DNA from 2 places in the Kitasatospora sp. NPDC048715 genome. Region 2 is predicted to be linked to the other one. Evidence: riboswitches for the same ligand, from Rfam matches in the RefSeq annotation. Region 2 holds a riboswitch; the other holds the start of a gene.

Region 1 (3,396 bases), on a different contig from region 2:
TGGCGCTCGGGGCGATCCGGGCGGTGCGGCAGCGCGGGCTGTCGGTGCCGCAGGACGTGTCGGTGGTCGGCTTCGACGACTCGCCGCTGATCGCCTTCACCGAGCCGCCGTTGACCACGATCCGCCAGCCGGTCGAGGCGATGGCCACGGCGGCGGTCGACGCGCTGCTGGAGGAGGTCGGCGGAAACGCGGCCCAGCGCGGCGAGTTCATGTTCCAGCCGGAGCTGGTGATGCGCGGGTCCACCGGGGCCTGCGCGCGCTGAACCCCGGCCGTCACGGCCGACGGAAGGGCCCCGGAGGGCGGTTGCTCCCCGGGGCCCTTCGGCGTGCGTGCGTGCGGTCGGCCGCCCGGGCCGTCGGGCGGTCAGCCCTCCTGGGCGGTGGGGCGGTCGACGGTCGGTCGGTGCCCGTCGGCCGCCTCGCCGGTACGGGTCTCGGTACGGCGGCCGCGGGCCAGGTAGTCGCGCAGGACCAGTTCGACGGCGTCCTGCGGGTTCTTGGTGCCGGAGAGCAACATCGCGTCGATCGCGAGGTTCGCGTCGAGGGTGACGGTGACCTGGGCCATGTGACTCCTCCTCGGGTGCAGAGCAGCAGCATGCCCGTTGGGGCGGGGATTCACCACGGGGATTCGTCGTGGTGATTCAGCAGGGGCTTCGCCATGGGGATTCGCCGTGGGGATTCAGCACGGAGCTTCACCGCGGGGATTTGCCACGAGGTACGGCCGGAGGCATGCCGGAACCCCCGGGGAGGAGCGACCAGACTCTCCCCGGGGGCGTGGGCGGTCAACGTTCGGACGACAGCTGACAGATGATGAAATCTGTTATCTGTTATCTGTCAGCTGTTATCCGTCGTCCGCCGTCCGTCAGCTGTTCGCCGTTCTCAGACCCGGCCGGCGAAGTCCGGGGCCCAGTTGGCGATGCTCTGCTCGCGGACGCCCGAGCTCGGGTTGGCGGCCTCGACGTACTTGCCGTTGCCGACGTAGATCGCGACGTGGTAGACGCCGGAGTCCTTGCCGTTGTTGGACCAGAACAGCAGGTCGCCCGGCTGGAGGCTGTCCAGCGAGACGTGGGTGCTGGCGGCGGCCTGGTCGGCGGCGACGCGCGGGACGGAGACGCCCGCGGCGCGCAGCGCGGCCTGGGTCAGGCCGGAGCAGTCCCAGCCACCGTTGCCGGTGCCGCCGTAGACGTACGCCTGACCGACCTTCGACTCGGCGAAGGAGACCGCGGCGGCCATGCTGCCGGTGGCGGCCGGAGCCTGGGTCTGGGTCTGGGCCGGAGCCTGGGTCTGCGGAGCGGGCTTGGCGGCCGGCTTGGTGGACGGCTTGGCGGCCGGGGTCTGGGCCTGCGCGGTCGGCTGGGCGTTCACGGCACCGCCGTTCGCGGACTGGCCGGACTTCTGCGAGCGGTCGAACCAGGTGAAGTCCGAGCCGGACTTGCCGGTGGCGGACTGGCCGGCCTGGGCCTGGCCGTTGCCGCCGAAGGACAGCTGCTGGCCCGGGTAGATGCTGTCCGGACCCTCGGTCAGGGTGCCGCGGTTGAGCTCGTACAGCCGCTGCCAGCCGCCCTGCACCTTGTGCTGGTCGGCGATCGCGGACAGCCAGTCGCCCTCGACCACGGTGTAGTCGCCGTTCTGGGCCTGCTGCTGGCGCTTCTGGACCCAGTCGCTCCGGTTTCCGGAGGCGGTGGAGTCGGTGCTGGCCTGCGTGCCGTCCTGGGCGGGCGCGGCGGGCGCGGTGGGCGCGGCGGGCTTGGCGGCCGGGGCCTGGGTCTGCGGAGCGGGCTTGGCGGCCGGGGCGGCCGGCTTGGCGCTCTGCGCGGGCTGCGCGGGCTTGGCGGTGGTCGAGCCGGCGGTGGAGCCCGCCGAGGTGTCGACGGCGGCCGCGGCGCCGCCCTTGGTGAGGCCGGCCTGGACCGAGCACACCGGCCAGGCGCCGGGGCCCTGCGAGGCGAGGACCTTCTCGGCGACGGCGATCTGCTGGTCCTTGGTGGCCAGGTCGGCGCGCGCCGCGAAGGCGGTGCCGCCGAAGGCGGACCAGGTGCTGGAGGTGAACTGGAGGCCGCCGTAGAAGCCGTTGCCGGTGTTGATGCTCCAGTTGCCGCCGCTCTCGCACTGGGCGACCTTGTCCCAGGTGGCGACGGTGGCGGCGGAGGCGGTGCCGGAGGCGATGCAGGGGACGGTGAGGCCGACGCCCGCGACGCCGAGGGCGGCGATCACGCGACGGGTGCGGCTGGACAGACGAGTGCCGTTGGTGGGCAGCATGAAGACGCGGTCCTCTCCCACGCCTGCGAGGTGAGCTGTCGGATTCGGGCTGGAGTTGCCCGGCCGCGCTGTGGGCGCGGCTTCACCCCTAGCCCTGGACCGTTCCGGAGATCGGTCCGGGGCGACTTACCTGTGGGTCCCCCGCTCCTGCCGTGGTGCGATTTCGCGCTGCCAGGACATCCGACGGCAGGACTCGGCGTCGCGGATGAACCGGGTTCGTGTGGTCACGAACGGGGAGCACGTTAATCAGACTTAAGTTCAAACTGCAAATGGCTGTGATGCGCATCACGGTTTAGTGGGAACTGCCAAAATTGCCGCTCTCCATGATCGTAAATGATCGTTTTCAAGCAACCCTGTTGTGGAAGCCCACAACTGGCAGCACTTCAGAAGTGGTGTGACGGCGCGTCGAATCGCGGGCCGGAGCGCCCCGGCGGATGATGCGGCGGCTGTGATGCGAGCGCCCGCGACCGCGTTTCCTATTTCCTTTCAAAAAGGCCAGAACGGACATTCCACTTCGCCGCCGTCCGACTTCCGCGCGGGACGGCCATGGGCGGGCGGAGCAAAACCGAAGGGCCCGGAACGCATGCCGTTCCGGGCCCTTCGGAGCGCGCGAACCGGCGCGCGACGTCGACTACCGCCCTGCGGGCCCCTGGGAGGCCGCGTGGGCGCCGCGGACGCCCTCCAGGGCCCCCTCGGCCTCGGCGGCGGCCGCCGCCTCCGCCTCGGCCCGTGCCAGGTCCTCCGGGGACGGCGCGGGCAGCGCCGCCAGGTAGGTGGAGGCGATCAGCTGGCCGACCGACGGGTACGAGCCCAGCGGCGCGGCCGACGGGCAGCCGGTCTCCTCGGCGGCGGTGGCGAGCAGCTCGGAGTCCGCCTCCGGGCCGATCACCAGCGGGGCCAGCGCCGGGCGCTGCGAGCCGGTGTCCCTGAGGTGGTTGACGGCCGCGGCCACCGAGCCGGGCACGTCGAGCGCGGCGGCGACGACCGGCACGGCCAGTCGGGCGGCCAGCAGCACGCCGGTGATGCCGGCCGCCGCGGCCGCGTCCTCGCCGCCGACGGTGGTCAGCACCACGCCGTCCGCGGCGGTCGCGATGGCGAACAGCCGGGCGCGGTCGGCCCGGGCCAGCCCGGCCTCGG
Region 2 (3,396 bases):
GTGTCCACCGACCGGGAGGTCGCGGACGGCGTGCGGAAGGCGGGCGCGCGCCCCGTGGCCTCGGTGCTGCTGCTGAACCGGCTGGCGCGCCCCTGACCCCGAGCGGCCGTGCGATGCCTGGTCAGGAGTGGTTCCGGGATGGTGTGCGGGTCCCGTGTCGTCAGTGTGCGGACCGGAGTTCACACCTTCGGGGGAGTGGCAAAACGGATAGATCTTCACTAGGGTCTGGCGTCAAACCTATTTTCCGGAATCTCATCCCATCAGGTGAGTCCGTTGGAAGAAGGAGCAGGACCCTTGGCCTCCCACCGCCGTCCCAAGCAGCCGAGCCGCGCGCGGATCTCCGTGCTCACCGCTGCTGCTGCGACCGCGGTCGCCCTCTCCGCCCAGGTGGCCGCGCACGCCGCGCCGCAGCCGAACAAAACGGACGTCAAGGCGCAGATCGACCAGCTCCAGGAGGAGCAGGAGCAGGCGGCGGAGAAGTACAACGGCGCCAAGGAGCGGGCCGACCAGCTGCGCAAGCAGGCCGACCAGCTGCAGGACCAGGTGGCCCGCAGCCAGGAGCAGATGACCCAGCTCCAGGGCGGCCTCGCCGAGGTGGCGGGCGAGCAGTACCGCACCGGCGGCATCGACCCGTCCGTCCAGCTGATGCTCACCTCCGACCCGTCCGGCTACCTGGAGAAGGCCTCCACCGTCCAGCAGGCCAGCAGCAGCCAGGCCGAGGCGCTCAAGGGGCTGCTGGACCAGCAGCGCCGGCTGGACCAGGAGAAGGTCGAGGCCTCCGCCGTGCTCGCCTCGCTGGACACCACCACCAAGGACCTGAACCAGGCCAAGGCGGACGTCAACACCAAGCTGAAGGCCGCCCAGGACCTGCTGAACTCGCTGAGCGCCACCGACCGCGCCGCGCTGAAGGCCCAGCAGGCGCAGGACGACCGCGCCTCGCGCGGCAGCGACCGGGTCGACCTCAGCAGCCTGCCGCCGGCCAGCGGCTACGCGGCCGTGGCGATGGCCAAGGCGATGAGCAAGCAGGGCTCGCCGTACGTGTGGGGCGCCACCGGCTCGACCACCTTCGACTGCTCGGGCCTGATGGTCTGGGCGTACGGGCAGGCGGGCGTCTCGCTGCCGCGCACCTCGCAGGAGCAGGGCCACTACGGCACCCGGGTGCCCTCGCTGGACCAGGCCCAGCCGGGCGACCTGGTGGTCTACGGCAACGACATGCACCACGTCGGGATGTACATCGGCAACGGCATGGTGGTCCACGCGCCGCACACCGGTGACGTGGTGAAGGTGATGAAGGCCGACGCGATGTCGATCAACACGATCCGCCGGGTCTGACGGCCCGACACGCCCGCGGGGCCCTTCCGGGGGCTGTGAAAAGCGCCACCCCTCGTTCGGGGGTGGCGTTCGGCTTTCCGTCCCTTCGCGACCACATGCTGAGAACTGATCAGCCATCTGTGTGCCAGTGGTCACCATCGGTCATTTTCACAGAAGAACTTGGGAAATCTTTGGTCTTTTTTCTGACAAGGATTTGAACCGATCACGGTTCAGTTACTAGGGTCGTGCCCTGAACCACCGCACTGTCGATCGCCCAGCCAGGGTGGCGGCGGTGGTTACCGTCGAGTTCGTGAGGCAGCGGGGCAGGTCGAAGCGACTGCCCGACAGGGGAGCCCAGTGTTTTGGGGGCGCTGCGGAGCGGAGCCGGGGAACCACGTTCCTCCGGGGTGAATCGACGCCAGGTCGGCCGATGGAACGGCCGTGAGGCGTCGTAGGGCATGCTTCCGGCCCGAACCCGTCAGCTCACCCGGTAGGCGGACGTAGGAAGAAGGAGTCCGCCTTCGTGGCGTCCCATCGTCGTCCCAAGCCCGCAGGCCGCGCCCGGGTCTCGATCCTGACCGGTGTCGCCGCGGCAGCCGTCGTCCTCTCCGCGCAAGGCGCCCACGCCGACCCGCAGCCGACCAAGGAACAGGTCAAGGGGCAGGTCGACCAGCTCAACGAGCAGGCCGAGATCGCGACCGAGAACTACAACGCGGCCCAGGCCAAGCAGCAGGAGCTGGAGAAGCAGGTCTCCGGCATGCAGGACCAGGTGGCCCGTCAGCAGGCCCAGGTCACCGAGCTCCAGGGCGGCCTGGCCGAGATCGCCGGCGAGCAGTACCGCAACGGGGGCATATCCCCGACCGTCCAGCTGATGTTCTCCTCCAGCCCGGACACCTTCCTCAGCCAGGCCGACGCGCTGAACCAGGCCGGCAGCACCCAGAAGGGTCAGCTGAAGGAGCTCCAGGAGCAGCAGCGCAAGCTCGACCAGGACCGCAACGAGGCCCAGGGCAAGCTCGCCGAGCTGGAGTCGACCACCCAGCAGCTGAAGGCCTCCAAGGAGGAGGTCCAGGGCAAGCTGAAGGCGGCCCAGGACCTGCTCAACACGCTGACCGAGCAGGAGCGCCAGGCGCTGCGCCAGGCCGAGGAGAAGGCCGCGGCCGACGCCAAGGCCAAGGCCGACGCCGCCCAGGCCCAGCAGCAGCAGGCCGACCGCGCCTCCCGCGACAACAGCCGCGGCGACCTCGCGGCCGGCTCGACCGCCTCGGCCGGCTCGACCGCCTCCTCCCCGGTGAAGGTGGCCCCGGGCAGCTCGCGCGGTGCCGCCGCGCTCTCGGCCGCCGCCTCCAAGATCGGCAGCCCGTACGTCTGGGGCGCCACCGGCCCGGGCTCCTTCGACTGCTCCGGTCTGATGGTCTGGGCGTTCAACCAGGCGGGCGTGTCGCTGCCGCGCACCTCGCAGGCGCAGGCCTCGGCCGGCACCCGGATCGGCTCGGACATCTCCCAGGCCCAGCCCGGCGACCTGCTGATCTTCTACACCGACGCCCACCACGTCGGCATCTACGCGGGCAACGGCCAGGTGCTGCACGCGCCCAAGCCGGGCGCGTCGGTGCGCTACGAGGCCGTCACCAACATGCCGCTGGCCTCCATCGTGCGGGTCTGATCACCGCTCGGACGCTTCCAGGCCCGGCCTCCCCCAGGGGAGGCCGGGCCTGCGGTTTTTCCTGCGGCTTTTCCCGAGGGCCGATCAAATGTCCGACAACAGCCTGAATATTCGGGTTGGCAGGGGTTTGGACTCGCTTGCCCTGACTCGCTAACGTCTGCCACCGGACTCCCGCTCGACGGCCGCCCGTCCCGGTGCGGCGGCGGGAGCCGCGCCGCAGGATTGGAGCCGCTGCCGCCATGCCCGTGCACCGCCGTTCCCAACTGCTCGCCCGGGCGCTGGTGCTGACCGCGGCCGCCGCCACCGCCCTGGGTGTGGCCGCCGGAGGCAGCGCCCAGGCCGCCCCCGGCAGCCCCGACCCGGGCGACCGCCAGGACGTCAAGACGCAGGTGGAACAGCTGTACGACGAGGCCGAGCAGGCGTCC

What was found. Region 2 has a riboswitch for cyclic di-AMP ahead of ACGFSC_RS30395 (NlpC/P60 family protein). Riboswitches for the same ligand answer to the same signal wherever they lie in the genome.
Region 1: another riboswitch for cyclic di-AMP. It lies ahead of ACGFSC_RS22510 (transglycosylase family protein); the one in region 2 lies ahead of ACGFSC_RS30395 (NlpC/P60 family protein).

The regions. Positions count from the first base shown of each region.
Region 1 is NZ_JBICVH010000011.1:312,661-316,056, forward strand. It holds gene ACGFSC_RS22500 (LacI family DNA-binding transcriptional regulator) at 1-263, shown strand, start outside; gene ACGFSC_RS22505 (hypothetical protein) at 365-565, opposite strand; gene ACGFSC_RS22510 (transglycosylase family protein) at 880-2,280, opposite strand; cyclic di-AMP (ydaO/yuaA leader) riboswitch at 2,267-2,437, opposite strand; gene ACGFSC_RS22515 (hypothetical protein) at 2,891-3,396, opposite strand, start outside.
Region 2 is NZ_JBICVH010000018.1:61,545-64,940, reverse strand. It holds gene ACGFSC_RS30405 (NYN domain-containing protein) at 1-96, shown strand, start outside; gene ACGFSC_RS30400 (NlpC/P60 family protein) at 295-1,332, shown strand; cyclic di-AMP (ydaO/yuaA leader) riboswitch at 1,671-1,824, shown strand; gene ACGFSC_RS30395 (NlpC/P60 family protein) at 1,835-2,971, shown strand; gene ACGFSC_RS30390 (NlpC/P60 family protein) at 3,211-3,396, shown strand, end outside.